3 regions of the Lysinibacillus sp. NPDC096382 genome follow, and region 1 is predicted to be linked to each of the others. Evidence: riboswitches for the same ligand, from Rfam matches in the RefSeq annotation. Region 1 holds a riboswitch; each other region holds the start of a gene.

Region 1 (10,874 bases):
CTTATATGGCCAATTATCACCATGTTCATCTATGACCCATTGCGGGATTTCTGAGTTTTTATGATAATCAAGCTCATCAAAATAACGCCCAATCCATCCAGACCATGATATTCCTAAATAGTCCTGTAGCTCTTTTCTAACTGCCTCTGATGTTGGTGACGCAAATGTATTGTATTCAGCTATAAGCATACTTTTCTTGTTGCTTGCTAAACGACCTACTATTGATTGCCATTCTTCCATTTCTAAGCCACCAACAATTTTTTCTGAGCGTTTACCTAGACGCTTTTTTTCAATTAAATCATCCTTATAAACACCATACGTATCTGCCAAATAAATAACATCATAATTGCTATAGTCGGTCGGAAACTTTTTTTCAGATACTCTTTTCGTTTTATCATTCGGAATCGTACCATAGTAATTCTTTTGTGCATCATATGGTTGATGATCAATTGTGTATTTATAATGGTTTAAAAACCAATTCACACCTAAATGCTCTCGATATGTTTCGTTCGAAACCGTTTTATCTAGGATCGCGACGTTCAGCGGTTTTTCATCGCTCAAATACCACCATGCTATAGGTGTAACAATGAGAATTAGAGTAGCTATGACCCCTATATATATTCGCTTCATACACTTTTCTCCTTTTCAGCAATACCGACACGCTTCATATTGCCCCAATCGCTTTTTCTTAGCACAAACCGAACTAATCCTTCACAGCGCCATAAAAGAGTGAGTGGTCGATACCAAAAAATTTCAGTAAATGCTAAAAGTATCATTCGTAATAGCTCTTTCTTTCTCGGGTAAGTGTTCATTGTCCATGCTTCGAATAGTATAGATGCAATTGAAAAAATAACTCCATAAATAACGAAGAGCAGCAACAGTATTACCGCTGCTTCATAATAGATTTTCCCTAAGAAAAATGCTACTACGATATAAATATAACCACCTAGCTCAACAATTGGACCTAGGCATTCTACAAGCCAAAAATAAGGCAATGCAATAAACCCTAACAAGCCATATTTTGGGTTGAATGTCATCGTTTTATGCTTCCAAAGACTTTCGAATAATCCTTGATGCCAACGTCTACGTTGATTTCGCAAAACCCCTAATGTCTGAGGTGCTTCCGTCCAGCACACAGGATCTGGTACAAATTCAATACGTTTCTTTTCTTTTTTCTTTCTTATCAAACGGTGAATATTCACGACAAGCTCCATGTCTTCTCCAATAATATTCGTTGAATAACCGCCCGCTTCCACAGCCCATTCCTTCGAAAAGACACTAAATGCTCCGGAAATAATAAGCACAAGATTGAATTTACTTAAAGCGATTCGCCCCATTAAAAAAGCTCGCAAATATTCTATTATTTGCATGATGACTAAGTAGTTATTCGGTAAGTGGGTTGCAGTAACAGCACCAAGCTGCATTTTCGCTCCATTGGCAATTCGAATATTTCCACCTGCCGCAATCACTTCACCATTAGATAAAATAATCGGCTTCATTACACGAAGTAAGGATTTTTCATCTAAAATTGAATCACCATCAATAGAGCAAAAATAAGGATATTGCGAAACATTGATCCCTACATTTAATGCATCTGCCTTACCGCCATTTTCTTTATCTACTAGAATACAATTCTGATAGATTTCTGATTCATAAATTTGTTTAACTTCTTTTGTAGGGATATTTGTACGAACAATTTTATCAACGGGTTTCATTCGGAAATGCTCGATGACAGTTTGCAGTGTAGTGTCGGTAGAACCATCGTTAATAATGATAATTTCTGTTTGCGGATATCGTAAATTCAACAATGAATAGACTGTATCTACAACTCCAACCTCCTCGTTGTAAGCAGGGACTAGTAAGGATACTGGTTTTGAGTAGAAGGCATCGATATACGCATCATCATATTCTGAGGGATCTAATTTATAGCGTTTGCGTAAATCTAGCATGGCAATTACAAACATTGCGCAATACGAAACAATAACGAATAACATATAAAACATAATAATGCCGCCAAAGAACCACGTACAATAATCTAACATTAATTTCATTTGATCCCCTGCCTTCTGACTACTGTTTCCTGTGCCATTTCAATTGCATATTGGTCGTTTGAAGACTCCATAAATTGCTGTAATTTTGCAATTCCTTCTCTATTTTCTGCAATTGTTTTTGCTGCCTGTGATCGTACCCACCAATTTTCATCTTCAAGAAGCTGTTCTAAATAAGCATAGGTATATTCTAGCGGCACATGCTTAAAGATTTTTGCAATCATTAATCTTACTTCCCACATATCTGATGCCACAAATGGCACATAAGGATCGATTTCATCAATGACACCAATTTCGTAAAGACCCTTTAATGCTCTTATTTTTATTTCTGGTTCCTCATATGTTAATAGCTGTTTTAATTTCTCAATATATTGCATGTTTCTTTTGACAGCTGCAGTATCAATTACAGCGTATTGAATATTTTTCGCCCAGCTATTAAAGTCTTCAAACAATCGAATAAATACGGAATCCTCTAACAATACAAATAATCTTCTATATTCGCTTTCAGAATAATGAATGCTCAATTCTTTAATTTTCTCGATAAACAATTCTTGTCGGAAGATAGAGTATATTTTTAACAACTGAAAATATTCTTCCTCCGAAATTTTGGCTTTCTCGAATTGTTGACAAGTATCTAATAATTCATCTATCTGTAAATCAGCAATTCGATATAAAGCATTCATCCTAATGCTCCAACGTTTACTTGCTAAATCCTTTTCATAAAACTTTTTTAAATAGCGATTAGAAAACTCTTTGATTTTATGTTCAACTTTTTCATTCGTTATATTTTTCAAATACGATGAAAAGATTATTTCGATAGCTGCTACTTGAGCTCTTCCACGGGGTACAAGCACAATAGAGAAATTTTCATCATTGAATAAATAGTTGTACCAGTGCTGTGAATAGTTTTGTACATAAGTATCACGTGTTTTTGCAAAGCGAATCTCCCACCCATGTTGCAAAAGTAGATATATCGTAAATAAAAATAACATGACTAATAAAACAACGATGACCGTTAAAAGAAAAGAAATCGATAGCTCGATCATAGCCAAAACCTCGCAAATGTGCTCCTGATTTTTGCTTCTAACAAACGTAAATTAAATGGTTTTACGATAAATTCATCGACTCCACCTTCATAAGCATTAAGTGTCGCCCCTTCTGAGTTTCGTTCCGACATCATATAAATGATGAACTTTTTCTCATTCGGCATTTCTCGTAAAATGTGCAAAATTTCTAAGCCATTTTTACGTGGTAAAATATCGTTCATGACAACTAAATGCATATGGCCTGTTTTATAGGTTTCGGACTGTAAAAAACTATAGCCATCTTCATAGGTAGCAACGTCTAGCGTAAAATGAGGAATGTCTAAGTGAGTGAACGTTGTTTCTAGCACTTTTCTAAAGATTGCACTTTGTTCAATAATACTAACCTTTACTTGTTCCATCGATTGTACACTATAATCTGTAACCTGTTCTATTGACCAAATCTGCTGTTCATCATCTGCTAGTTTTTGCTTATTCTTGTCTAACAACGTTTCAAAGTTAGCGCTATTATTTCTTATTTCAGTAATGGAGGCTTTTAAAGCTATTTGCTGATATTCCCTTTCTTGCTTAAGAATTGCAAAAATCCGTTTTAAAAACGCCCTTACTTCAACTTCACTACTTTGCAGAAAAAATATTCCCCAATGTACGCCATCCGCTAATTGGAAAAGTAAATCTGTTTTTCGTATTTTTGATGTCAGAAAAGCTGAAATTTGATGATTCACTTGATTACGTTCTATATCAGTTCCTTGTGAGGAACTAGCTAATTTAAAAAAGACTGCCGTCATTGTTAAACGCGAGCGAATAACACTTTCACGTAAAATTTCAAAATAACCCTTCACCTCATGCTCCTGCATGATGTCTTCTGCAATGATTAATTTATTCATTTGTGTTCACTCCAGTGATGTAAGAAATATTTCATTCTCCTCTATTATTTTTCTATCATTTTTTTGATTTACAAACACAACAACTATAGTAATAAATATTACTTAACAATTACTATATAAAATATTTGGTAAATCAGTCACCTTTAAAATATATTATATTTTTGTCATGAAATACAAAAGAAGACTTCTTTTGAAAAAAAGTTATATTTTTCTGACGAAAGACCACCCTTCTTTAAACAAGAAAAAAAGTCCCTTTAAGACTGTAACAATATAGTATTTTTTTGACATGCATTATGAAAGGTGACAGCAGTCCATAGAGGATATTGAAGCAAATGGCCACGGAAAAGAACCCGGAGTGAACATCAACCTTTGTTAATCTATACGCATTTATTCTTTTTCCGACAAAAAAAAGGATATGTAAGCTTTCATGCTTACATACCCTTTTTTCGATAAATTCCAATTATTTAACTGGTACAACTGAGCCTTTCCATTCTTCAATAATGAAGTCTTGGATTTCTTTAGATTTTAATACTTCTATTAATTTTTTAATTTCAGGTTTTGTTTCATCACCTGCACGTACAGCGACAATATTTACATATGGAGATTCTTTATCTTCAAGAGAAATTGCATCTTTCAATGGATTTAAGCCGTTATCGATTGCAAAGTTCGAGTTGATTAGAACCGCATCACCTTCATTATTTTCGTACATTTGTACAAGCATTTCAGGCGCTGTATTTGCATCGAATTTGAAGTTTTTAGGGTTTTCTGCGATATCTTTTATTTCTGCTGCTGTTTTATCAACACCATCTTTTAATTTAATTAAGCCCTTAGCTTCTAACAATGAAAGCATACGACCGTGGTCTGAAACTGAGCTAGAAAGTAAAATTGTTGCCCCCTCTGGAAGATCCTCAAGAGATTTATATTTTTTAGAGTAAATTCCGATTGGTTCAATGTGAATAGCAGCAGCATTTACAAAGTCATAACCATTCTCTTTCATGCTAAGCTCTAAGAAAGGTAGGTGTTGGAAGTAATTCGCGTCAAGTTCGCCAGATTCTAAATGTTGGTTTGGTAATACATAGTCTTGATATTTTTCAATTTTAAGATCGATGCCTTCTTTAGCTAAAATTGGTTTTGCTTTTTCCAAAATAATAGCATGTGGTGTATTCGAAGCACCTACTGTTAATGTTACATTTTCTTTACTGTCACTATCACTAGATGATGAGCTTGAGCCTGTTTCTTCTTTTTTACCAGCACCACAAGCGGCTAGAGCTAGTACTAATACAGATAAAAATAAACCTGTTAATAACTTCTTCATTTTATTACTCTCCCTTTTTACTTATATTAAATATGTTAGCGGTATAAAACCGAGATAACCAAATGTTTGTAGTGTGATGCTCTTTTTAACGTTTATCTGTTTTCGCTGTAATGAAGTCGCCAATCCATTGAATAATAAATACTACTATTAAGATTAATATAGTCGCCATTAAAGTTACATCTGAGCGATTACGTTGGAAGCCATCTAAGAATGCTAAGTTTCCTAGACCACCTGCACCGATAATACCTGCCATCGCAGTATAACCAACAAGCGCTACAGCCGTTACAGTAAGACCAGAAATAAGCGCTGGTAACGATTCGGGAATTAATACTTTCCAAATAATCGTTGACGTTTTGGCACCCATTGAACGAGCCGCTTCAATAACACCTTTATCAATTTCGCGCAAGGCAATTAATACCATTCGTGCATAAAATGGTGCAGCTCCAATAATTAATGCTGGTAAAGCCGCGTCTGCGCCACGAATTGTGCCGAGTAAAAATTTCGTAAATGGAATTAATAAGATAATCAATACGATAAATGGGATCGAACGGAAAATATTAACGATTGATCCTGTTAAAAAATTCACAATTTTATTGGCCCATAGTTGGTTGGGACTTGATAAAAATAATAAGATTCCAATTACTAATCCAAGTATAAATGTGATGACCGTAGAAATTGTTGTCATGTACAATGTTTCATACGTAGCGTCCCACATTTTTTCCCAGTCGACATTCGGAAAGAGACTAGTTAGCATTTGCAATCACCTCCGTTTGTACTTCAACTGTATTTAAGTAGCTAAGTGCAGCAGCAACATTGGCCACTAAGCCATCAATTTGCACAATAAGTGTACCGTACGCTCCATTTTTCGTTTGCGAAATATTACCATGTACAATACTTACTTCTACATCAAACTGTTTCACAAGATGTGAAATGACAGGCTGCTCTGTTTTTTCTCCTACAAAGATTAGCTTCACAAGTTGTCCATTAGGATAATTTGCTTTAATTTGTGCCACAGTTTCCTGTGTTTCCTTCGTATCTGTAATTTGAGAAACGAATTTTTTCGTAATGGCCGCTTGTGGAGCTTGGAATACTTGTAATACTTCACCACGTTCTACAATTTCTCCAGCTTCCATAACCGCTACACGATGACAAATCTTACGAATAACGTGCATCTCATGTGTAATTAACACAATCGTTAGACCTAATCGTTCGTTAATATCGACAAGTAGATCAAGAATAGCATCTGTCGTCTCTGGATCGAGTGCGGATGTTGCCTCATCACATAACAATACCTCTGGATTATTAGCAAGTGCACGAGCGATACCTACCCGTTGTTTTTGTCCCCCTGATAGTTGTGATGGATATGCTTTTTCGCGCCCTTCCAAGCCAACTAGTGCAATCAATTCTTTCACATGTGCTTCACGTTTTGCCTTTGGCACACCTGCGATTTCGAGTGGGAAAGCGATGTTTTCTGCAACAGTTCTAGACCAAAGTAAATTGAAATGCTGGAAAATCATACTTACCTTTTGTCTAGCATCCCTAAGCTTTTGCCCCTTTATGGATGAAAACTCTTGATTGTTAACCGTCACCGTACCAGATGTAGGCTTTTCTAACCCATTTAACAAGCGAATCATTGTACTTTTACCAGCGCCACTATAGCCGATAATGCCGAAAATTTCACCTTTATTAATAGAAAGGTTGACGTCTTTAACTGCTGTTAATTCGCCATTCGTAGTTTTGTATTTCTTCGTAATATTTTGAAGATTAATCATAGCGAATTCTCCTTTTCTCATATCAATTATGCCTCGGCATAAGGTCACTCAGTCGTTGTTGTTGCTGTCGCTTCGCTTTCGCACAGATAAAACCGTGTTGCTGTCGCTTCGTTTTATCGCCACAGGACATGGCGTTCTTAGACTGAGTTCCTCTATTTCAGCGGATTTCTTTTGTACCGAAAGCGTAGTGACAGGTACAGGTGTTTGGACATCCGCTGAAAGAAGTTAAAAAAACCCCTTCACTTATAGACAAGTAGAAGGGGTCACGTAACTTATACGCTAAACCGTTCTCTCATCTTTCAAAGATAAATCTTTGGGTGATTTGGCACCTTTTCACGTTTGTGATGGTTGCTGGGCTTCATAGGGCACTTCCCTCCGCCGCTCTTTATAAGAGTTCGATATATTTATTGTTTTTTTAATATATTTGTTACTTTACCACGCGATTAATATTCCGTCAATTAATTTTTTAACAATTCGTATAAATACGGTACAGATTGAAAGGCATAAACCTTTGCTGTCATTTCTCCGCCTTCATATACGAGTAAACATGGTACACTTTCGATTTTATTATCATAAGCTATTTGCTCTATAAAATTTATATTCGCTTTACCAACCTGTAGTTGTGGCAACAATTGTTCAACAACCATCATCATTTTCGATGCAACTGCGCACGTTCCACACATTGGCGTATATAAATAAAAGGCAGCCTTTTCACCGGACTGGATAGCCGCGTTCCACTGCTCTATTGACCATTCTTCCATCTTTTTCACGCAACCTTACAAAATATACTCATTATGGATTGAGAAATGTGCACGAAGCAATATCGCCGCTAACACTTTCCTCGGAGTTGTCTCAACTTCCTTATATGTTGGCATCGTCCGTAAATGCTCAGCCTCTGGATAATGTCTGTCCATTAATGCCCGTAGCTTATTACCTGATGTATCTGCATCAAAAAATGTATAAAGCTCACAACCCTCATATGGATCGAGTAGCTCTTCTAATTGATGCACACCAATTGTACCATTTGTACAAAGTATTTTTACGTCTTCATTTAAAATAGGTTCGATTTGAAGTTTATCCGATCGGCCTTCGACAATTAAGCATTTTCCCTCGAACATCACGCCACCCCCATTTAGACATAGCCCTTATAATTCATTATATCAATAAACCTTGTCGTTGATACAGTTAGATACCTATTAATAAAGGAATATACTTGCATTTACTTCACCAACTATAGTGGAAGAATGAATGAGGATAATAAAAAACGTCGGTAGTTTCCGACGTTTTTCTGATTAATTTAGCCTCGACATAATTGCGTCCGGAATCGGCTTTGTGCTTAGGCATGCACGATGGCCGACACGATGTCGGTCATTTCGGTAATGCCACAGGACGTGGCGTTTTTACCGATGCAGGCCAGTTAGCCATTATCGCATGGATGCGATGATGGCTAACATCCTTTAAGCACTCCTATCCGATTCCGTGACATACGCCGGAGGCTTTAACTTCTTTTAGTTGATGTTTGGACACCTGCTGAAAGAAGCTAAAGGCTTGTCTTATTCTGCAATCATTTCTTCGTATTGCTCAGCTGTCATAAGCTTTTCAATTTCTGAAGCATCAGCAGGCTCTACTACGATCATCCATGCTTTTTCATATGGTGATTCATTAACGAATTCTGGGCTATCTTCTAAATCTGCATTTACTTCAACTACTGTACCTGAGATTGGTGCGTATAATTCAGAAACTGTTTTAACAGATTCTACGCTACCGAATGGATCATCAGTTTTGATTTCGTCGCCAACTTGTGGAAGCTCAACGAAAACGATATCTCCAAGTTCAGCTTGTGCGAAATGAGAAATACCGATACGTACTTTACCATCTTCTACTTTTACCCATTCGTGCTCTTCAGAGTAACGTAAGTCTTTAGGTGTGCTCATGCAAAAAACCCCTCCATAAATATGTAATATATTCATTTTCAGTGTGCCATACTTCTACCATAAAAACAAGAATCAATTATGCCTCATTCATCTCAACCATATAGAGGTGAAGACTTCTGACCTGACGCTTCGCTTTCACTACATACAACCTTTACTGAAACAAGTTACAAGCGTCATTTCCAAGCTTGCTCAAAATCTGATTCTTTAAACCCTAAAGTAACTTTTTTTCCATCGGTTACTATCGGACGTTTAATCAACATACCATCTGATGCCAGCAGTTCAAGCTGCTCTTCTTCAGTCATTGCAGCAAGTTTATCTTTCAAGCCAAGCTCTCGATATTTCATACCAGAAGTATTAAAAAATTTCTTTAAAGGTTGTCCACTAGCTTGCCATAAGTTTGATAATTCGTCCTTTGTAGGTGGTTGTTCGACAATGTGTACCTCTTCGTATGAAACCCCATTGTCATTTAGCCATTTTTGAGCTTTTTTGCAAGTAGTACATTTCGGATATTGAATAAATTGAATCGTCATTTATAGGCTCCTCTACTATCATTTTTAGGAACTACATTTTCAGTGTATCCCTCATTTTCTGTAGTATACCATCATAACCATTACGAACCAAAATGAAACTCCTCATGCTAACCGTGGGTTAATTGGAGTTCCAGGCCACTAGCATCCGATGAGCCGCAACAAAAGCGCAGAGAGTGGCTAGACGCTCCAAAATGCCGAGCACCGATAAGATACTAAGAATCGCTGATAACATGCCAACAATCGCACAAAGCGCCCAGTCGGAACGGAAATCAACCCCTCGTTTTGCCAAAGAGCTACACTTTTATTTTCAACAAACAAAAAAACCTAGCTATCACATCTCGGATAGCTAGGGTTATTTTGCATATTAAACTACAAATTTTTCTGCTTCAATTAATTTAACAGAAGCTTCGCGTTTCTTCGCGATTAAGTTGTATGGGTTGTTGCGAGTTAATTTACGTAGTGCAGACAATGTCATGCGTGCAGCGTCGCCGTCTGCTGAAGCAAGAATCGTATCTTTTGCCTCTTTTTCAATTTCTGCAAATGCTTCTTGGCAGAAGATTTGAGTGTACAGTAATTTTTGATGCGCTTTTTCAGCACCGTCACGAGCAATCGCTTTTTCTGTACGTAATACAGCTGATTCCATCGCGAATAATTGGTTTGCGATATTAGCAATATTCACCAATACTTCTTGCTCTTGATCAAGCTTCGCGCCGTAGCGTTGTGCTGCTAAGCCTGCTGCTAATACAGCAATTTTCTTCGCATTTTTCACAAGATATTTTTCCTGTGCTAGCGGTTCTGTGCCTACATCTTCAGGCATTAGCATAAGCAGCTCTTGTTGTAAGTTTTGAGCAACTTGTAGCAATGGTAATTCACCTTTTAATGCTTTCTTCATAAATGTACCTGGTACAATCATACGGTTAATTTCATTAGTACCTTCAAAAATACGATTAATACGAGAATCACGATAAATACGCTCCACTTCGTATTCAGCCATAAAGCCGTAACCACCGTGTAATTGAACCGCTTCATCCGCAATGTAATCTAAAGTCTCAGAACCAAATACTTTAGCAATAGAACATTCAATAGCATACTCAGCAATTGCGCCAGCAATCACTTTCCCTTGCTTTTGCTCATCTGGGCTTAGCTGGCTTAAACGATCCTCAAATAAACCTACTGTACGATAGTTTAATGACTCAGATGCATATAAGTGCGATGCCATTGTTGATAGTTTTTCTTTTGTTAGATTGAAATCAGACAGCTTTGTTTTAAACTGCTGACGTTGGTTTGTATATTGAATGGCAAGCTCTAATGCACGCTTTGAGCCACCAATTGTTCCAACACCTAATTT
Region 2 (10,874 bases), on a different contig from region 1:
TTCCAATTTTGAGCAACAATTGGTTTTAGAGGCGTTTGAGCACACAATTGAGCAACTTCATGAAAAAATGGAACATAGAAAAGAAGCGATAGAGCAAGAAATCGTAAAGTCTTCGGAAGGTCTTGCCACAATATCTCAGGAAACGAATAATTCATTTCACCGCTTAAGTGGACAATCAGAGGAAATTAAACAACTAGCGAAAAAATCACTTCAAGTGTCGACTATGGCTGAGAGTCAGGCATTAGAAGGTCGTGAACGCTTAAAGAGTCAATCGCAAAATATGAATACTATTATTTGCTCACTTGATGATATAGACGAAAATATTGCACAGTTGGCAGATATGTCAAAGGAAATGGAATCGATTATGAATGTTGTGACGAACATTGCTAATCAAACGAACTTGTTGGCTTTAAATGCGGCAATAGAAGCGGCTCGTGCTGGAGAAGCGGGTAAAGGCTTTAGTGTTGTTGCAGATGAAGTGAGAAAACTATCGATCCAAACAAAGGAATCTGTCACATCGGTAGCAACGTTACTACATAAAACGAATGAGCGGACAGATAAACTTGTCCATTCGCTTAGTAATATTCAAGAAGAGGTAGCCTCTGGTGAGGAAAATATGGTTCAAACGGAAGGGCAATTTACTAACATATTAGAAGCTATGACCGAGGCGAAAGACCAAAATGGTCGGATGGAAAAAGAAGTACAAGCAATAGCAGAAGTACTAAGTGAATTAGGTATTGCCTTTAACGAAGTGAAAAATTCAGCTGGAAAATTAGCTAGCTTTGCACAAAATTTAAATTAATGAAGAGAAAAGGAAAGAAAATTGTTGTTTCCTATTAAGGCGATACATACTTTAGGGCACAAATAACACTATATCAACTGTTAATAGATAATTTCCGAAATGGAGGTAAAAGCCTCTAGCGAATATATGTTATTTGAATATAAAAAAAATGGAGCTGTCCAATGTGTTGGATAGCTCCATTTTTGCTAAATTTGTAAAGGGTTTAACGTAATTTTCGATAAAAAAAGTTTATACTAAATAAAGAACTAAAAATAGGGGCGGTTAATATGAAAACAGTTGTTGTATTAGGTGGCGGAATTACGGGATTGTGTACGATGCATTATTTACAACGCCAAGTTCAGGAGAAAAACTTAAATGTAAAACTTGTGCTTGTTGAAAAAAATACATACCTTGGTGGCAAGCTTCACTCTGCATATGAACAAGGATTCATCATGGAAACTGGAGCAGATTCTATTGTAGCGCGTCATAAAGGTGTCATGGAGTTAGTAGAGGAACTAAATTTTGAACAAAATCTTGTATATAACGAAACAGGTATTTCGTATATTTACACAAATAATGAGCTACATGCCATCCCAGCAGACTCAACGTTCGGTATTCCTATGAGCTTACAATCTCTCGAGGAAAGTACGCTTGTATCAGAGGAAGGTAAAAAAGAAGTGTTAAAGGATTTAACAATGCCGAATGAAAGGTTTACAAAGGAAAGCTCGATTGGTGAATTTTTAACGTATTATTTAGGTGAAGAGCTTGTTCAAAACCAAATAGCACCGGTACTTGCAGGTGTATATTCTGGAGATTTAAATCAACTTTCAATTGCTTCTACTTTACCGTATTTAATCGATTACAAAAACGATTACGGTAGTATTATTAAAGGTTTCGATGCAAACAGGGAACAATTTGTGAAAGCTGCCAATAAAAAATTTATTTCATTTAAAAATGGTTTATCGTCACTAATTGATCGACTTGAAGAAACATTAACGGATGTAGAAATTATAAAAGGGATTGCTACTACTAGTGTTAAAAAGCAGGAGAATCTATACGCTGTTACGTTAGCAAACGGTAAAATGATTGAAGCGAATCATGTTGTATTGGCACTGCCAAATGAAGCGGTACAAAGCTTATTACAGGATGAATCTTTGAACGGCTATTTTGAACGATTTAATACTGCATCCGCCATTACGATTTATTTAGGATTTGATGTTCCCGATAATAGATTACCTGCAGATGGAACAGGCTATATTGTGTCACATAATTCGGATGTTATCTGTAATGCAGCAACGTGGACAAGCCGCAAGTGGAAACACACTTCAGCAGAAGGAAAATTACTTGTACGGCTTTTTTATAAGAGCATTAACCCTGAGTATGAGAAATTGCGTTTGATGTCAGATGAAGGGTTAGCAGCTGTTGCTCTAGAGGATGTAAGAAAAAGTTTAGGGATTGAGGAAAAACCAACTATTGTTGACGTGACAAAATGGATCGACCAGATGCCGAAGTACGACTTGGCACATCGTGAAGCGTTGCAAGGTCTCTTACAAGAGCTTGAGAAAAACTATCCGAACTTATCAATAGCGGGGTGCTCTTATTTCGGAGTAGGCATAGGTGCGTGTATTCAAAATGGTAAAAAAATTGGTGAGGAACTTGTAGAAAAACTATCGTAATTGTTTAATATAAATCAAAATTTTATAAATTTCGTAAAAATTATCCTTTGTTCAGTGAAATAGTCTTGACTCAATCGTTCGTAAACGATATGATTCTTTTAATTATTTAAAAAATTCATACTAAATTCTTATCAAGAGAAGCAGAGGGACTGGCCCTATGAAGCTTCAGCAACCAACTTATTGTCAGGTGCTAAATCCAGAAGACCGTGTGTCGAAGATGAGAAGGAAAACAATTACGAAACGTAAAAGCCTTCTTTTTTTGTGAAAGAAGGCTTTTTTATTTTAACTATTTTCGGCGGGTGTCCAAACATCCGCCGAAATAGAGGAACTCAGTCTAAGAACGCCACGTCCTGTGGCAACGACTGAGTGACCAACTTCATGTTGACCTAAAGCCTTCGGCGGATGTCACGGAATCGGCAAGGAGTTCTTAGAGGATAGTAGGTTAATATTATCGCATCCATGCGATAACGGCTAACTGACCTGCAGCGTGCAGGCCAAAGCACAAAGCCCAATTCAGGACGAATTATGCCGAGGCATAATTGATAGAAAAAGAAAGAGAGGTTAGTTTTATGGGATTGCTTGAAAGGTTAAAAACACATGTTCTTACAGCAGATGGTGCAATTGGTACAGTTTTATACGGCTATGGTTTGGAGTACTGTCATGAGGAAATGAATGTACAGAGACCTGAATTAATTGAAAAGATTCATAGAGAATATATAGCTGCTGGTGCCGATATTATTCAGACGAATACTTACGGAGCTAATGCCATAAAATTAGCCCGCTATGGATTAGAATCTCGTGTACAGCAGTATAATGAAGCCGCTATAACGATTGCAAAACGTGCAGCAACAGATGGTGGGCAATTTGTTTTGGGTACTATTGGGGGAATCCGTGGTATTCGAAAAAGTGATGCAACGTTAGAGGAAATTTTAGCAACCATTGATGAGCAGGCAACGGTTTTACTTGCAGGAAATCCAGATGGCCTTTTACTTGAAACCTATTATGATTTTGAAGAGCTAACAGCGACTTTATCAATGCTACGAGCTAAAACGAAATTACCGATTATTGCTCAAGTTTCTATGCATGAACCCGGAATATTACAAAATGGAATGAGCTTAAATAACGCCTTACATGAACTTGAAGCGTTAGGTGCTGATATCGTAGGTGTTAACTGTCGCTTAGGTCCTCACCATACTATCCAAGCATTTGAAGGGGTAGAGCTTCCTAAGCAGGCATTTATGTCAGCGTATCCGAACGCCTCTCTTCTTGATTTAGAGGATGGGCGTGTCGTTTATGAGTCGGAGGCTGATTATTTTGGTCGAGCAGCTGTAGAGCTTCGTGATCAAGGGGTTCGTTTAATTGGTGGCTGTTGTGGTACGACACCAAAGCATATTGCTGCAGCGAAAAAGTACTTAGAGGAGCTATCCCCGGTTGAGGAAAAGTATACAAAGCCAGAAAAAATAGAGATTGTTCGTGAGGCAGAGCCAGCAAATTATGAGCCATTACATGAAAAAGTAAAACGTGAACGCTCGGTTATTGTGGAGTTAGATACACCAAGACATTTAGAAATAGAAGGCTTTATTAAAGGCGCAAAAAAAATATATGAGGCGGGCGCGGATGTAGTCATGATGGCAGATAATTCACTCGCTTCTCCAAGGATTAGCAATGTCGCAATGGGTGCCTTACTGAAAGAAACGCACGGGATACGCCCTTTAACCCATATAACATGCCGAGATCGTAATTTAATTGGACTTCAATCACATTTAATGGGATTAAATGCACTAGGGATTCATGATGTTTTAGCGGTTACTGGAGATCCGACAAAGGTAGGCGATTTCCCAGGAGCAACTAGCGTTTATGACGTATCGTCAATGGAGCTAATCCAATTAATAAAACAGTTAAATGAAGGTGTTTCGTTCTCAGGGAAACCGCTTCGTAAAAAGGCAAATTTCTCTGTAGCGGCTGCATTTAATCCTAATGTACGTGTACTGGATCGCGCTGTCTCTCGATTAGAAAAGAAAATTGAACATGGAGCAGATTATTTTATTTCACAGCCTGTTTATACAAAGGAAAAAATCGTGGAAATTCACGAGGCGACAAAGCATTTAGAAACTCCAATTTATATAGGTATTATGCCAGTAACGAGCTATAAAAGTGCGGAGTTCTTACATCATGAAGTACCAGGCATCAAACTTTCTGATGATGCGTTAGCACGTATGAAGGCTTGTGGTGATGATAAGGAACGCGCAACACTAGAAGGAATTGCAATTGCTAAAGAATTAGTAGAAGTAGCAGCGGAATATTTCAATGGTATTTACCTCATCACACCATTTTTACGCTATGATATGACGCTAGAATTAATGAAAGTTATTGAGCAATTGGATGAAAAGAAAAAAGGGGTAAGTATAAATGGCTAAGCACATGATTGAAGAGCAACTAGAGAAACGAATATTAATTCTTGATGGCGCAATGGGAACAATGCTACAAAATGAAAATTTATCGGCAGAGGATTTTGGCGGAGAGGAATATGATGGCTGTAATGAAAATCTTGTGCTAACTAGACCAGATGTGCTTGAAAAGGTACATAGAAAATATTTAGAGGCTGGAGCAGATATTATTTGTACAAATACATTTGGGGGTACACCACTTGTATTAAATGAATATGATCTAGGTGCGAAGGCAGAAGAAATCAACAAACGTGCTGTAGAAATTGCACGCAAAGTAGTAGAGGAGTTGTCAACATCCGATTGGCCACGTTTTGTAGCGGGAGCGATGGGACCAACTACAAAAACCCTGTCGGTTACAGGTGGAATTACATTTGATGAGCTAGAGGAAAACTTTTATGTTCAAGCAAAGTCATTAATCGAAGCCGGGGCGGACGTTCTGTTGTTAGAAACTAGTCAGGATATGTTGAATGTTAAGGCGGGAACATTGGGGATATCTCGTGCTTTTAAGGCAACTGAAAAAGAGCTACCTGTGATGATATCCGGAACAATTGAACCGATGGGAACGACACTGGCCGGCCAAACAATTGATGCTTTTTACATTTCCATCGAGCATATTAAGCCATTGTCAGTTGGCTTAAACTGTGCGACTGGACCAGAGTTTATGACTGATCATATTCGTTCACTAGCAGAGCTTTCAACAGGCTATATTAGCTGTTACCCGAATGCAGGTTTACCGGATGAGGAAGGCTGCTATCATGAGTCACCTGAATCATTGTCACAAAAGCTAAAAGGCTTTGCAGAAAAGGGCTGGCTAAATATTGTCGGAGGTTGCTGCGGTACAACGCCAGCACATATTGCGGCTATCAGAGAGGTGCTAAAGGGCGAAAAGCCGCGCCAATTACCAGATGTTACGCATGGTCATGTAGTATCAGGGATCGAGCCATTGGTTTATGACGACTCTATGCGTCCATTATTTATTGGAGAACGGACAAATGTTATCGGTTCTCGTAAGTTTAAAAATTTAATTATTGATGGGAAGTTTGAGGAAGCGGCAGAAATCGCGCGTGCTCAGGTGAAAAATGGAGCACATGTGATCGATATTTGTTTAGCAAATCCTGACCGCGATGAACTGGCGGATATGCGTGGCTTTATGCAGGAGGTTGTAAAAAAAGTAAAAGTACCTCTTGTGATTGACTCGACAGATGAAAAAGTAATTGAGGAAGCACTTAAGTTTTCTCAAGGGAAAACTATCATTAATTCTATTAACCTAGAGGATGGCGAGGAGCGTTTTGACGCTGTTTTACCGCTAGTAAAAAAATATGGAGCTTCTTTAGTTGTAGGTACAATTGATGAGCAAGGCATGGCGGTTGATCGACATCGCAAGCTAGAAATTGCTGAACGTTCATATAAATTGTTAACAGAAAAATGGGGTATTGCTCCTGAAGATATTATTTTTGACCCATTAATGTTCCCAGTAGGTACAGGAGATGAGCAATATATTGGCTCGGCACTTGAAACGGTGGAAGGTATTCGCCTTATTAAGGAGAAAATGCCACGTACATTAACGGTGCTTGGTGTAAGTAATATTTCGTTCGGATTGCCACCAGTAGGTCGTGAAGTACTGAATGCCGTATATTTATATCACTGTACACAGGCTGGTTTAGATTATGCAATTGTTAATACGGAGAAGCTAGAACGTTATGCATCCATTCCAGAGGAGGAAATTAAGCTAGCAAATGATTTACTCTTTAATACAAATGATGAAACTTTAGCTGTCTTCACAGATTTCTATCGTGATAAAAAGAAAGAAAAAACAGAGGCGGATATTCCGAAAACAGTAGAAGGTCGCTTAGCCTACTATATTTTAGAGGGTACAAAGGAAGGGCTTATTGACGATTTAGATGCGGCTCGTGAAATTTTCGAAACATCGCTTGAGATTATTAATGGTCCTTTAATGGATGGAATGGCAGAAGTTGGGCGTTTATTTAACGATAATCAACTAATCGTAGCAGAGGTATTACAATCAGCAGGGGTTATGAAGGCAGCAGTAGCGCATTTAGAGCAATTTATGGAGAAAAATGAAGAGAGTGCTGGTAAGGGGAAAATGGTACTTGCTACTGTAAAGGGCGATGTGCATGATATTGGGAAAAACCTTGTCGATATTATTTTAAGTAATAATGGCTATAAGGTCATTGATCTGGGTATTAAAGTAACACCTTCTCAGTTAATAGAAGCGATTCGCAAGGAGAAGCCGGATTTCATCGGGCTTTCAGGCTTACTTGTAAAATCAGCACAGCAAATGGTTATTACTGCTCAGGATTTCAAAGAAGCGGGTATTGACGTACCTATTTTAGTAGGGGGAGCGGCATTATCTCGTCGCTTTACTGAAACAAAAATTGCCGGCGAATATAATGGACCTGTCATTTATTCAAAGGATGCGATGCAAGGATTAGAGCAGGCAAATCGGTTAATGGGGACAGATACACGTGCCGATTTCTTAGCTGAAATTAAGGAATCTCGTGAAAAACGCTTAGAGGCAGACGAAAAAAGAGCGGCTCGCCCTGCAAAAGAAATAATTATAAAGCCTGTGCGTACAGTAAAGGAAGCATCTGTCTTTCTTCCAGCTGATTTACGACGCCATGTAAAGAGAGAATATGCTGTTTCGCATTTATATCCATATGTTAATATGCGGACATTACTTGGACATCACCTAGGTTTAAAGGGTCAAGTACAGCAGTTGCTTGATGTGGGTGATGAAAGAGCAACAGCGTTAAAAGATTTAGTCGACGACTATTTACAAAGTGACCTATTGAGGCCGTCGGGTGTGTATCAGTTTTTCCCTGCTCAAGCCGATGGGGATGATGTAGTCGTTTATGATCCAACAGATAGCAAAACAGAAATTGAACGATTTACCTTCCCTCGTCAGCAAGTTGAACCGTTTTTATGTCTTGCAGACTTCCTTAAAACAGTAGAAAGCGGTGAAATGGACTATATTGCCTTAATGGTGGTAACAGCAGGACAAGGAGTTATGGCGCAGGCTCGTCAACTAAAAGAGGAAGGGAAATTCCTCGAAAGTCATGCATTACAATCTACTGCCCTTGAGCTTGCAGAAGGTTTCGCGGAACGTATGCACCAAGAAATTCGCGATCAGTGGGGCTTCCCAGATGCGACAGATTTTACAATGCGTGATCGTTTCGCGGCAAAATATCAAGGACAGCGCTTCTCATTCGGTTATCCAGCATGTCCGAACCTAGAGGATCAAGAGAAATTGTTTGGCTTATTAAACCCGGAGGACATTGGTGTACATTTAACGGAAGGCTTTATGATGGAGCCAGAAGCGTCTGTTTCAGCAATGGTCTTTGCACATCCAGATGCTCGATATTTTAATGTGTGATGCTAGGAAAAGTAGTAAAATCTTATGTAATAGTAGCAATTTGCCGAGGCGTAATTGATGGTTAGGACGTGAGCATGATGATTCGATTCATGGAAGAGAAAGATTTACCCGAGATTTTAGATATTTACAATGACATTATTTTAACGAGCAAAGCTGTTTATCGATATGAAACACAATCGTTAGAAGAAAAAAAACAATGGTTCAAGGAGCAGCAAACGCTCGATAATCCATTGCTAGTCTTTGACGAGAATGGCACAGTAGCCGGCTTTGCAACATATAGTCAGTTCCGTCCATATCCAGGTTACAAGCACACAATGGAGCACTCTGTATATGTGCATAAGGATCATTACCAAAAAGGGATAGCGTCACAATTAATGCAAGAGCTAATTCGAACTGCCAAAGAGCAAGGTGTGAAGACACTCGTAGCGGGCATTGATGGTGAAAACATCGGAAGTATTAAAGTACATGAAAAACTAGGTTTTGAATATGCAGGTACAATTAAAAATGCAGGCTATAAATTTGGACAGTGGCTAGATCTTGTATTTTATCAGCTACAGTTAACTGGACCAAAAGGATAGAAAGGGTATGACATTCATATTCTTTCTTTATAATATGTGAATCCTAGCTATACTTTTTTTGTTCAGCTTGCCTACTCATACTAATGCTACATTTAAAAGTTTATCACCAAAAGTTGGAGATGAAATATGCATTTGTATAATAGGTTGATTGGAGTGGAGGCTGGGCGACTCCTTGGGGATCAGCGATAGAGGAACGAAGGCTAAAACCATCACATCCTGTGATAACGCCTTCGTGACCAACCTCGTGCTGCTGTCGCTACGTTGCACTCACGCTTTCGCGCAAAAAACATCTGTTGGCCCGAGACCCTGCAGCGAAGCGAAGCCGCTCATCGGACGCCCCCAGGAAGCTCTGCTCTGCGCGAAAGCGAAGCGTCAGCGGCAAATGTTTTATCTGTGCGAAAGCGTAGCGTCAGCAACAAAGCGCCCAGCTGGAACGGAAATCAACTCCACTTTATGGTGAGGAGCCATATTAATTTATTTTTATTCCTTTGTACACATGATAAAAGGGTATGACAAATGTCATATCCTTTTTATGATGTTTGCTTCTGTTGTATGATTATACTCTTGCTTTATGATGAGGTCATAAGGAAAAAAGGAAATGAGGGAGTAAAAACAATGGCAACAGATCGAGAAAAAACAAAAAAACTGCGCCAGGATGTAGCACCATTTGCGAAGTCTGATACAGCTAAAAGTATTTTTCAAATGGTAAATACAATTGTGCCTTTAATCGCTCTATGGGTAGCTGGCTATATGTTAATGGATATTTCACCATGGCTAACTGTTGGATTAAGTGTAATTTCTGCTGGCTTTGTCGTACGAACATTTATTATTTTCCATGATTGTACACACGGTTCATTTTTCAAAAGTAAAAAAGCAAACGACTGGGTTGGTTTTGTATCTGGGGTGTTAACATCATTCCCATATGAAAAATGGAAGCGTGAACATACAATTCACCACGCAACTAGCTCGAACTTAGACAAGCGTGGTATCGGTGATATAGATATGATGACAGTGGAAGAGTTTTTACAAGCATCTAAAGGACAACGTTTATGGTATCGTTTTTACCGCAATCCATTCGTTATGTTCGGCTTAGGTCCACTATTTATGGTGTTAATATTAAATCGCTTTAATCGTAAAGACGCTAAACAGAAGGAACGCTTTAACACACATTTAACAAATGTCGTTATTGTTGGAGTTTGTATAACACTAATTTACTTTATGGGCTGGCAAGCATTTTTATTAGTACAGGGTATAACATTATTTGTAGCTGGTTCTCTTGGTATTTGGTTATTCTATATCCAGCATACGTACGAGGATTCTTATTTTGAGCATGATAAAGAATGGGATTATGTAAAGGCTGCTGTCGAAGGTAGCTCGTATTATAAATTACCAAAGCTATTACAATGGGTTACAGGAAATATTGGCTTCCACCATGTACATCATTTAGCCCCTCGTGTTCCAAACTATAACCTTGAAAAAGCGCATAATGAAACACCGCCATTACACACGGCGACAACAATAACATTGCGTACAAGTTTAGAATCATTACGCTATAAACTATACGATGAAGACCAAGGTAAGTTTGTAAGCTTTAAAGAAGTTAATGAGATAATTAAACGAAAAGCAAGGGGCAGTATTGCTGCTTAGTAGAATTTTTCAGCCATCTCTTCTAAGGGATGGCTGTTTTACGTAAATGAGTTGTCTATTGCAGATGAAGCAATTACTGTGCTCATCACCAAAAGTTGAGGATGACATTTTTAAGACATAGCTTATATATAAGTTGATCTTCGTTTCTGCTGGGCGACTCCTTGGGGATCTGCGATTACTCCACGTTATGCAAATGAGTCCATTACTACGGGGAATGTTATTATGTGGATAATGCATTAATAACCATGTACAGGCATAAAATTAATTTTCTTGTTATAATAAGGGAAAAGTAGGAAAGAGCGTGAGATTATAATGAGGAAATGGCCCAGTATTATTCCGAATAGTCCAATG
Region 3 (10,874 bases), on a different contig from region 1:
TGGACTATTGCTTGATTATATGGAAGCTAATCAGGATTATTATACTTCCCCAAAAGAATTCTTTGATACATTTACGGAGTCTGTTTATTCAGGAACAATAAATGAAGAAGGGTTAGACCCATCGGGACTTTATTGGTTACCAAAAAGAGTTAAAACAGCGAATATGCTTTTATCTGCCTTAAATGGTTTTTCAGATTGGTTATATGAAGAATATGGAGCTGTTCAATTAAATCCTTGGAGAAAAGCCACAAGATATGAAGAACGACTTAACTGGATGGCACAGATAAACAAAAGTCACAACTCATTTCTAGGGCATTTAAATGATGTTCATAAAATCGCTGAAACTGCAAAATTAGCTCGTAATACTGTTAGAAGAAGAAGTCCATACTCACCAAAAGGAGATACAAAAGCCTTCCCCGAATATAAAACAAATGACCTCCTATGGGAAGGGTTTAAAAATACAAGAAAGAACTATGAATTAGACCTTGTTGACCGTTATAACTGGCGTGATATTGCCATTACTATCCTGATGCACGGCGGTGGACTTAGACATAGTGAAGTATTTCATCTATGGGTACAGGACGTCTTCCCTGATCCTGAAGACTCTAATCTTGCTGTGGTACGAATCTATCATCCAAGCGAAGGAAGACCTCCACAGGATTTCAAGAATCCTACTACTGGTAAATATATTACAGACAGAGAAAGCTATCTGCTATTAAAATATGGTTTACTCCCACGCAACATGTATTCTGGTCAGGACAAACGATTTGCAGGGTGGAAAGAGCCAAGGCTTGATAATGATAAAGATAAATATATGCAGATTTACTGGTTTTCAAAGGAATGGGGATACATTTTTATGTATGTATGGAAAATGTATATGGCAAAAAGGTTAAGAGATGGCATTAAGGATACTCACCCATTTGCCTTTGTCTCGCATTCTCCTAAAACACTAGGAGAAATGATGCCACTTAGGACTCAGAGGGAGTCTCACGAAAAAGCAGTTGAAAAGATTGATTTGACAGTCGGAAAAAAAGATGGAACTACTCCACACGGACATAGACACGCATATGGTCAAAGACTTAAAAATGCCAAAATACCTGAACGCATCATACAAATTGCTATGCACCATAAATCTATAGATTCTCAGAAAGTATACACAGAGCCAACAGTTGCAGATGTTACAACTTCACTAAATAATGCCACTGCTTCTTTGGATAATGGTTGTGTACTTCCAATGCAGACTGAAATTGATGAATGGATGAATGAAGAAACTAAACAGCAGAACAGATACAGATATAGGAGAAAATAAATGGGAAGAATAAGCTATGAGAATGATTTTAAGTATAAAATGATTGAAGAACTTTGCAACGGTAAATCAGCAAAGGATATTCAGCGAGAATATGGTGTTAAAAATTCTACTGTTATTATATGGCTCCGAGATTTCATTAAAAACGGAGCTTTTGGTGATAATACATTATCGCCAAAAGAAAATCTGATGCTTGAACAGTTAAAGGAAAAAGCTATAAAAAGAGAAATTGAATTAAGGCAACAAGGAACGTCTACTAGTGAAGATTTCGAATGGCTTTTAGAATATGATTCTAATTTACAGCAATGGAATGAATATGCCACGGAATGGATAAAAACAGTTGTAAGAAGCAAATCCGTAACACTTTCAGCTCTATCAAGCAGCTTCTTTAAAAAATATGTTATTCCCTATAACATCACTAGGTCTGTACAGGAGTTCATTTCAAAAGAATATGACACCCCAGATTTTTACGAGATTATTTTTGCAGAAAGAAAATCACGATCCTACGCTTTAGCAGAAGCAAAAAAGATTGTTGAATTTGTTGACTAGATTATTGAGGAAAAGTTTTCAGTTGAAGATGATTTAGGAAACAAACTTATTCCAGCAGAATTTAAAAATCCTCTAACAAAATACTTACCAGACTATGTAAAATCATCGCAACGTAATGAATCTGATAAGAATGTTCTGCCTTATAGGTACATAAAAGACCTTCGTAATATACTCTGCCCTCCAAATGCAACCTGTTTTAAAGACTTGAAATTTGCACAAAGTGTAGGTGATTCAAATACAGGCGGTGATTGGTTCATTGTTGATGAGTCTGTTATTGATAAAAATGACCCAGACTGTGTTTACAAATTCAGAAAAACTTCCAAGTATGAACAGAGAAAAAAGGGACTTTCTGAAGAAGTATATGAGATGTGGTTTCCGGGGACTACTGTGTCGCTTTTGACAAAGCTCCTTCTACCTTTAAGAACTTATCAGGTGCGTATGCTTGACAGTGGAGAAATGGATACTTATAAGTATGTGCAGTCTATTCGAAATGTGGCTGGAGAGTGGATCAAGAATGATTCACATTTAAGTCAGGGTACAGAAAAAAATCCTTTCGAAAGAGGTGTTTAAAAGATGCTATTCCTTATGCAATCGGGCGGAAGAAACTTGAAGAAATCGGGTTTGAGAATGAGTTTGTTGATGAACTTAAATCTGTGACTTTAAACAGTAATTTATTACCAATATAGATAGTTCTACTATTGATTAAGAATAATCTAAGCATTGGAGGATATATGATGGAAATGCAACCAGATGAACTGTTCTCAAAGCTTTACGAGAACGCTTCTACAAGGAAAAAGAAAACATTAGAACTCATACATAACGCCTGTAAAAAACAGTCCGAGTTTGACATAAAAGATTTTTCTATTGGCACTATAGCTAGACTGATAGCAGATGATGGCGGTCCAAGTGAACAGGCACTTAGAAACAAAAATGCCGAGGATTACAGAGTTTTGATAAGCCAGTGGGCTGAATACTATAAAACTACCACTAAAAAGCCTAAAAAAGAAAAGAGAACAACCGTAAACGATGATATCTTAGCAAGTATCTCCGAACCAACAACAAAGGCATTGGTTGGTATGCTTATGGCAGAGAATAAAAAGCTCAAAAGAGAAAACTCTTTGCTTAAAGAACAAACAACCTTTACGATTGATATGCGTCCTATAAACGATCTAAGCAAAAATAAGGATGTCGTTATAGTCGAGCCTTCTTATAATCTGACAGATACCGAAATAGATGCTCTTAGAAATGCCATATCAAACGAATTTATGAGCCATCAGGGATGGACTACCGATAATTATGGCAGAGTTAAAGAAGACGGGATTCAGATATATAAGGCTGGATATGTAACTGCCATACAAAAAATTCTTAATGGAATATAAAAGTAGCTTTAAAATAAAGTTTGAACAAAAACACCTCGTAAATCCTTACACTAAGATTAATAAGAAGCATCATTTTGAAAAAAGATTAATCAAAATGGATGCTTCTTTAGCATTTTTTAGTTTGCCTATTATAAAAAAGTTTGATCATTTTCTACAGCGGTACTTCATAATCGCGCCCGATTGTTGAAGATCGTTTTTCTTATTGAACTAACGCTCTATTCGTTAAGTGTAACTCTTCACAATTACTTGATATTATATAGGTGAATAGAAAGATAAATTAAAATTAGTTTAGTAGTTGTAAAAGTAGGTTATTTATATTATTCTCTTATAATTTTTCGAAAAGGAGAGTTTATGAAAAAGATTATTGTTTTTGTATTAACGATATTTATATTATTCTCAGGATTCGCAACACAAAGTTATGCGTTGTCAGATTCGAAATCTGCGGCAATACAAGCGTTGCTAGATGATGCCTCTCGTATATCAGGTGTGCCGGGAATGTCAATCTCAATACTTGCTGATGATGAAGTGTTCTACTTTTCTTCAGGGTATGCAGACCGTGAAAAGGGGTTGTCTGCAAGTGAAAATACACTCTATGAGTTAGCTTCGGTCAGTAAAGCTTTTACCGGTATGGGTATTATGCTGTTGGAAGAACAAGGGCTGCTCTCAATGACTGACCCTGTCCAAAAATATTTACCTTGGTTTACGTTAAAGTATCAAGGGAAACCTGTTGATATGCAAAGCCTTACACTAAATAACTTTCTTCACCATACCAGTGGTCTAACAAATATTAGGCATACTCAAAATATTCCACAAGGCAATACACCGGATATGTTGCAAAAGACTGTGGAAATGCTCGTAGATGCTGAATTGGCGTTCCCTCCCGGTGAACAGTATAACTATGGAACCGTTAATTATGACGTATTGGGTTTGGTTATTGAGATTGTGTCGCGACAAAGCTATGAAGACTTTATGAGGGAACAGGTATTTCAGCCGTTAGGTCTTCACCAGACGTATGCTTATAAAGAAGATGCTCAAGCCACTGGACAGTTGGCACAGGGCTACCGTACTTCCTTTTTTATGACAACTCCATTTAAAGCTCCGGATTATGCGGGGAATAAACCCGCAGGCTACATCATTTCTAATACAAAAGATATGGCGCGTTGGATGGGTATACAGATGGGTATTGTGCAGGACATACCCGAAATATTTCACACGGTTATCGAAAAATCACATAGGGGTGATATGTCTGTTTCGGCTGTCAACGATATGCATTATGCGGCAGGCTGGTCGGTAAACGCCGACCAAACGATTATAGAACACACTGGGGGCAATCCAAATTTCAGAACCGAAGTAGCCATACTGCTAAATGAACGAACAGCCGTCTGCTTGCTGAGCAACGGTGCAAATACCAATATAAACCTGGTACTAAAAGTTAAAGATATATTAGACGGCAATCTAACTCAGTCATATGAAATAAGCGGCACACAGCTTTTGGATATCACTTTGTCGTCTATCACAATTATTCTTTGCCTATTGGCCGTTTTGTTATTTCTCTTAGGATTACGCAGAAGGAAAACGAATGAGCGGCAGCCAATGACAAAAAAGAGAATAATCGTAACAATTATTTTCCTGATCGCTACGATTGCCCTGGGTATACTGTGCTGTGCTTTAGATTGGTCAACGATACTTATTTGGCGAACATATAGTGTTCTTACAGCTTTGATTTCGTCAGCATTATTAACAGCAAGCATTACATGGTTTGTATACACTCACCGATAAAATACATTGCTCCCAAGATAAGCAAAATGTTAAGTAATTAAATTTCAATTTATCGGTATGCTTAATTTGAAAAACATAAGACACTTCGGTGTCTTTTTTAATATCATCGACAATTTTCCCAGCCAAACCTAATTACTATTACTTCCACTAACTTGTTCGTTCGGAATAAGGATTTTTAAACAACTATATTATTTTTTAAATGACTTTATTGTAAATTAAACAACAATATTATTTTTGCACAAGCGTCGTTAGGTAACATTTCTTAAAAAGACTGTTATTCAACAATCTGGCCCGATTGTGGAATAAGAAAATTATCTATCTTTATTAAAAGACCACAATAAAAAATACATCCATTATCTCAATAAAGATTTAATGGATGTATTTTTATATACAAATAAAAGTTTGATTATAAAGTTTTATTATATATAATCAAACTCAAATCCTCTAAATATAAGGTCTAGTTTTATTTTATTATACTATTTACCCTATATTAAGCGTACTTGAATCAGACCTTTTGCTATATTACGGTAATATTGCAAATGAACGGACAGGGAATCCAGATGCTTTTTCAGGCTTTGGCACGATATTGAATATAGCAGCGCCTTTTGGAGGTAGCTTATCTAAATTTTTCATAAGCTCAATTTGGTAAGTATCTTGCTCTAGCACAAAATATTCGCCGTCTAATTTTCCATTTCTACGGAAATCTGCTGCTGAATCCGTGTCAAAAGTTTCGTGGCCAATAGCACTTACTTGTCGTTCGTTGAATAAAAATTGTAACGCTTCTAATCCCCAGCCAGGAATATGATTATTGCCATCAGCGTCTTTGTTGCTGAAAGATTCTTTATCTGGCCAACGTTTACTCCAATCGGTACGGAACGCAACAAAGGTACCTGCTTCAATTTCCCCATTTTCAGCTTCAAAGTCAAGAATATCTTGAACACTTAACGTGTAGTCGTTATTTACGTCGGCTTCCTTCGATTTATCAATAACGATTAGTGGTAGTACTAGTTCTTTTAGCTCCAATTCATCTAGATAGCGTGTATCTCGCACAAAATGGATAGGTGGGTCGATATGTGTTCCGTATTGCCCTGGGAAAGTGAATTGCTGTGCAAAGAAACCATCATCATGTGAAAATAATGTTTCAAATTTAGCATCATCAAACATAAAGAAATGTGGAGAATTTGGACCAAATGTATGCGTTAAGTCTACCCATTTTTTTGATTTCAATAGTTGAATTGCTTGTAAAAGTTCGTTTGCCATACTATTTCCCTGCTTTCTTTTAATTTTTTTGAATGCAACAATAAAAAAAGAGTCCTCCTTGAAGAAGAGGACTCTCGTGCAAAGCAACTGAAGTAAGTCTTCTCATCTTTCAAGGCAGAATTTTGCCAATTGGAATTAGCACCATACCTATAGGCTGGTTGCTGAGACTTCATAGGGCCAATCCCTCCGTCTCTCTTGATAAGAAAATGCGATATAAGAATTTTCAGAAATAATGTTTACAAACACTTTAGCATATTTTTTTATAGTTTACAAGTTTGATGGGGATACAAGGTTAAAATTCATAATGATGCTAAAGGTAAAAGAAAGAGGCCCTCTTCAAAGGGCCAACTCTTCACCAACCTAAAATTAGTGTTAGCTTACAACAGCTACTTTCAGTAAATGTTATACGAAATCCATCTGGTGTATAGGTAGTTTCGAATTTTACAGTAATGCCTGTTGAGGAAATTAACTTTTCAACTTCGGTTTTATTTGATTGTTGTGCTGCGTTCATAAGATCATGTGCAAATTGCTCGGATTCATCAATTTTATCCGTAAGTAACTGTGCTTGCTGCATAATAACCTTGATCCGATTCGCGGAAGTCTTTAATTTCTTTGTATTGACGATTGGAAATGGACTTCTATTCATTGGGGTTGTCGGCATTGCTAGATGGCTGGAAGGGTGTTGAATTGTTGGTTGATTTGCCATTACCCATGCCGGATAATAATTAGGATAGACAAAATACGGATAAGGATTGTAATACAACTAAATTCCTCCTATCCTATAGCTGATACAGTATCTTATGTGCAATATAGACTTTCGGTGTTAACAGCTGATGCTTTGAAAATCATGAGCAAAATGGGCTCGAGTGGAATGAAAAAGAGTATATATCAGGTTCTTTTGGGACTCAGTTCTCGGCATTAGAATTTTTCAAGGCCTATTTTGACGATAATTTCCTTAAAATGGGATAAAAACAAGAAGGAAGCCTTATGTATGGTTAAGGCTTCCTTTCATTAATGTTATTCTAGAGAAATCTATTGTTTATTTCTATCGAAGTGTAACGATAGGAAGGTAGTAACTGCGGCAATCATCACCATACCGAATCCATATATAGGAGTATGAGCTAATGATTGGTGGCTAACAATAATTCCTCCAATGTATGATCCTAGAAAAATACCAATGTTAAAGGCCGAAATATTTAATGCTGAAGCCATTGAAATAGCTGATGGTGTATATTTTTCTGAAAGCTGAACGGCATAAAGCTGTAATCCTGGTACATTCATAAACATAAATAGCCCCATCATAAAGACCATTATTAATCCTATGATTGATGATTCTAAAAAGAAGTTGATGCCGAGTAGTGCTAATGCTAATCCTATAAAGATAATAAAGATAGAGCGTAAAGGGTTACTATTCGCAAAATGACCACCTAATGTATTTCCGATGGCAACAAAAATACCGTATACAACTAAGATCACGACAATTGCCTTTGGTGAGTAGCCCATATACTGCTCTAAAATAGGAGAAACATAGGTGTATACGACGAATGCGCCACCATACCCAATTGCAGTAATAAAGAGGATTAATAACATTCGAATATTCCCTAATACTTTACCAATATCTCGAATGGATATTGGATTACCTTTCGATAAGTGACTTGGCACAAGCAAGGCATTACTAATTAATCCAATAATACCTATGATAACTATGAAAATAAACGACATCCGCCAATCAGTTACTTGTCCAATAAAAGTTCCTAGTGGGACACCAGTCACAGTTGCTAATGTTAGTCCTGTAAACATAAAAGCTATTGCACTTGCTCGTTTATTTGGTGCCACAACATCTGCAGCTATCACAGAGGCAATGGACATAAACACACCATGTGCCAATGCCGAAATAACACGCCCAGTTAGTAGTAATGAGAATGAGGGTGCTAAGGCTGCAAGTAAATTACCGATAATAAACAGCACCATAACGAGCAGTAACACTTTTTTGCGACTAAGGCGCGATGTTAATGCTGTTAAAAGCGGTGCACCAATAGTTACACCTAGTGCATATATGGATACGGTTAAACCTGCAGTACTTAATGTTATAGTAAAATCTTTTGTAATTAATGGTAGCAGTCCGATGCTTATAAATTCTGTAGAGCCGATACCAAATGCACTGATTGCAAGTGCGAGTAATGTGAATTTAGCATTTGGCGCTTTTGTATCATTCATTCTATTAATATCTCCTTTGATTTTTTGTATAGTGTATAGTAATATTCATGCATGCTAGAAAGTTACGTAGGGTACTTTTAGTTACTTTTGAATATAACAGGGGGTTTACAATGAAAAAAGTTTATAATATTGGTGTCGAAGCCACTCTTGAAGTAATTGGGGGTAAATGGAAACCTATTATTCTTTGTCATCTTAACCACCATGGTCAGATTCGTACGAATGAATTTCGCCGATTGATTCCAGGCATTTCTCAAAAAATGCTAACAAGCCAATTACGTGAATTAGAGCAGTCTGGATTAATTAATCGTAAGGTTTTCAATCAAGTACCGCCAAAAGTTGAATATTCGTTAACACCTTATGGTCAAGAGATGGACCCTGTGCTGAACATTCTTTGCACTTGGGGTGAAAAACATATCGAAATGCTACAAGATAAAGGTGAAGATGTACTGTTAATGCAACGTGACGAAGATATCGCAATAAAGCATACATCTTAAATAGATAGGAAAGAGACTGTCTAAAAAGTTTTCTATACTAAGAAAATAAGACAGTCTCTTTCACGTTTACATAGCTATCGTTTACATGACAAAATCAAAATTAACTGGGTTTGGTCCAACACGTTGATCTAGATTCATGGCGTTAATGATCGCCATCTCTTCATTAGTTAGTGTGAAATCAAAAATATTAGCGTTTTGAATCATACGTTCTTTGCGCACAGATTTTGGAATTGTGACGATACCATTTTGAATATCCCAGCGCAAAATAACTTGAGGATTTGATTTCCCGTATTTTTCTGCTATTTTTGAAATAGTTTCATTAGCAAGAAGTCCACCTTGCATTAATGGGGCCCAAGCTTCCAGTTGTATATTGTGCTCTTCACAGAATGAACGTAGCTCAGTTTGTTGTAATCGTGGATGAAGTTCCACTTGGTTAATAACGGGTTTGATACGAGCTGTTTTCAGAAGATCTTGTAAGTGTGATACATGGAAATTACATACCCCAATAGCTTTTATTTTCCCTTGCCCGTATAAATCTTCGAGTGCTCTCCAAGCTTCTGCAAATTTATTTTTACCTGGCCAATGAATAAGATAAAGGTCTAAATAATCTAGCCCTAATTTTTCTAAGCTATCCTCGTAAGCTGCAATTGTCTCTTCATAGCTCAGGCCATCGTTCCAGACTTTAGATGTAATAAATAAATCTTCACGTTGTAAACCAGTAGATGCTAGCGCCTGTCTAATACCTTCACCAACCCCGGCTTCATTGCCATAAATAGCGGCAGTATCGATACTACGGTAACCGACCTCGATAGCATTTCTCACCATTTCTGCTGTAGCTTCATTTTCTACTTTAAATACGCCTAAACCCATTCCTGGCATTTGTAAGCCATTATTTAATGTGATTGTATCTTGTAAATGATTTATCATTTTTTTGTCCTCCGATTTTTGTTAATGCTTTGGTTGCTTTCTTATTATGCTTTCATGCCAGAGCAAAAAAAAGTACGCACTTTTTGGTTTCATAGAAACGTGGAGGTAACTTTTGTGGAATATCAATGGTTCGCTGTAAGAAATTTTTTTTTTTATTAGTTCAAGTGGTTCAGCCTCTACGTTCGTTACAAATAATGGTATATTAGCGAATATACAGTTTGTGGAAGGGGATTCAATGCTTGAAATAGAATAAGTAATTGATACTTTTAAAAAGGAGAGAGTGGGATGAATCGTTTAAATTTACTTACATTGGGTGTAAAAGATATGGTTGAGTCTCTTAAATTTTATCGAGAGGGTCTGGGGTTTGAAGTGATGGTTTATGGTGAGGAAACAAACCCGGATGTTATTTTCTTTAATAATGGGGGGACAAAAATCTCACTATTTCCGATGGATCGTTTAGTAAAAGATATTAACGAAGCAAATCCACCTACGATAGGAGATGGCTTTAACGGAATTACACTCGCTTATAATGGAAAATCTAAAGATGAGGTAGATCAAGTATTTGATATAGCTAAAAAGGCAGGAGCTAAAATCGTCAAGGAGCCAGAAACTGTATTCTGGGGTGGCTATAGTGGCTATTTCCAAGATCCCAATGGCTACTATTGGGAAGTTGCCTATGGAGACATGTGGCAGTTTGATGATAATGATATGTTGATTATTACTAATAATTAAAGATATAGACGTATTTGGGGAATCCAAATACGTTTTTTAATATTAGCTTGTTTTATCCAAGGCATAATTGATTATCGCGCAACTTTTTAGTTTTATCATCTAACTTTTAAAATTTATCACTCAACTTTTCAATTTTATCGACATACCTAACCCTAGATAGGATGTTCGAGCATTTATAAAATGAATCTCTCACTTTACATACAACGATTGAGTACAAATCTATGAAGTCGT

What was found. A riboswitch is a leader RNA that binds a small molecule or an ion and turns the genes downstream of it on or off. The one in region 1 is predicted to bind S-adenosylmethionine.
Region 2: another riboswitch for S-adenosylmethionine. It lies ahead of ACIQZA_RS22895 (bifunctional homocysteine S-methyltransferase/methylenetetrahydrofolate reductase); the one in region 1 lies ahead of ACIQZA_RS11065 (methionine ABC transporter ATP-binding protein).
Region 3: another riboswitch for S-adenosylmethionine. It lies ahead of ACIQZA_RS10100 (cyclase family protein); the one in region 1 lies ahead of ACIQZA_RS11065 (methionine ABC transporter ATP-binding protein).

What each region holds. Positions count from the first base shown of each region.
Region 1 is NZ_JBIWFC010000006.1:105,226-116,099, forward strand. Features, by position in the region: gene ACIQZA_RS11035 (hypothetical protein) at 1-630, opposite strand, end outside; gene ACIQZA_RS11040 (glycosyltransferase family 2 protein) at 627-2,051, opposite strand; gene ACIQZA_RS11045 (HEAT repeat domain-containing protein) at 2,048-3,094, opposite strand; gene ACIQZA_RS11050 (response regulator) at 3,091-3,975, opposite strand; gene ACIQZA_RS11055 (MetQ/NlpA family ABC transporter substrate-binding protein) at 4,436-5,290, opposite strand; gene ACIQZA_RS11060 (methionine ABC transporter permease) at 5,376-6,044, opposite strand; gene ACIQZA_RS11065 (methionine ABC transporter ATP-binding protein) at 6,034-7,062, opposite strand; SAM riboswitch class I at 7,352-7,456, opposite strand; gene ACIQZA_RS11070 (thioredoxin family protein) at 7,521-7,823, opposite strand; gene ACIQZA_RS11075 (toprim domain-containing protein) at 7,839-8,180, opposite strand; gene gcvH (glycine cleavage system protein GcvH) at 8,616-8,996, opposite strand; gene ACIQZA_RS11085 (arsenate reductase family protein) at 9,170-9,526, opposite strand; gene ACIQZA_RS11090 (acyl-CoA dehydrogenase family protein) at 9,891-10,874, opposite strand, start outside.
Region 2 is NZ_JBIWFC010000024.1:34,319-45,192, forward strand. Features, by position in the region: gene ACIQZA_RS22885 (methyl-accepting chemotaxis protein) at 1-802, shown strand, start outside; gene ACIQZA_RS22890 (protoporphyrinogen oxidase) at 1,069-2,457, shown strand; SAM riboswitch class I at 2,583-2,681, shown strand; gene ACIQZA_RS22895 (bifunctional homocysteine S-methyltransferase/methylenetetrahydrofolate reductase) at 3,027-4,874, shown strand; gene metH (methionine synthase) at 4,867-8,298, shown strand; gene ACIQZA_RS22905 (GNAT family N-acetyltransferase) at 8,376-8,876, shown strand; gene desA (Delta(5) desaturase DesA) at 9,492-10,523, shown strand; gene ACIQZA_RS22915 (sensor histidine kinase) at 10,836-10,874, shown strand, end outside.
Region 3 is NZ_JBIWFC010000005.1:158,663-169,536, reverse strand. Features, by position in the region: gene gmtY (gamma-mobile-trio recombinase GmtY) at 1-1,309, shown strand, start outside; gene ACIQZA_RS10120 (hypothetical protein) at 1,310-1,855, shown strand; gene ACIQZA_RS10115 (VPA1269 family protein) at 1,856-2,425, shown strand; gene gmtX (gamma-mobile-trio protein GmtX) at 2,587-3,234, shown strand; gene ACIQZA_RS10105 (serine hydrolase domain-containing protein) at 3,586-5,013, shown strand; gene ACIQZA_RS10100 (cyclase family protein) at 5,536-6,273, opposite strand; SAM riboswitch class I at 6,373-6,478, opposite strand; gene ACIQZA_RS10095 (YuzC family spore coat inner layer protein) at 6,626-7,036, opposite strand; gene ACIQZA_RS10090 (MFS transporter) at 7,306-8,490, opposite strand; gene ACIQZA_RS10085 (winged helix-turn-helix transcriptional regulator) at 8,601-8,984, shown strand; gene ACIQZA_RS10080 (aldo/keto reductase) at 9,066-9,911, opposite strand; gene ACIQZA_RS10075 (VOC family protein) at 10,197-10,643, shown strand.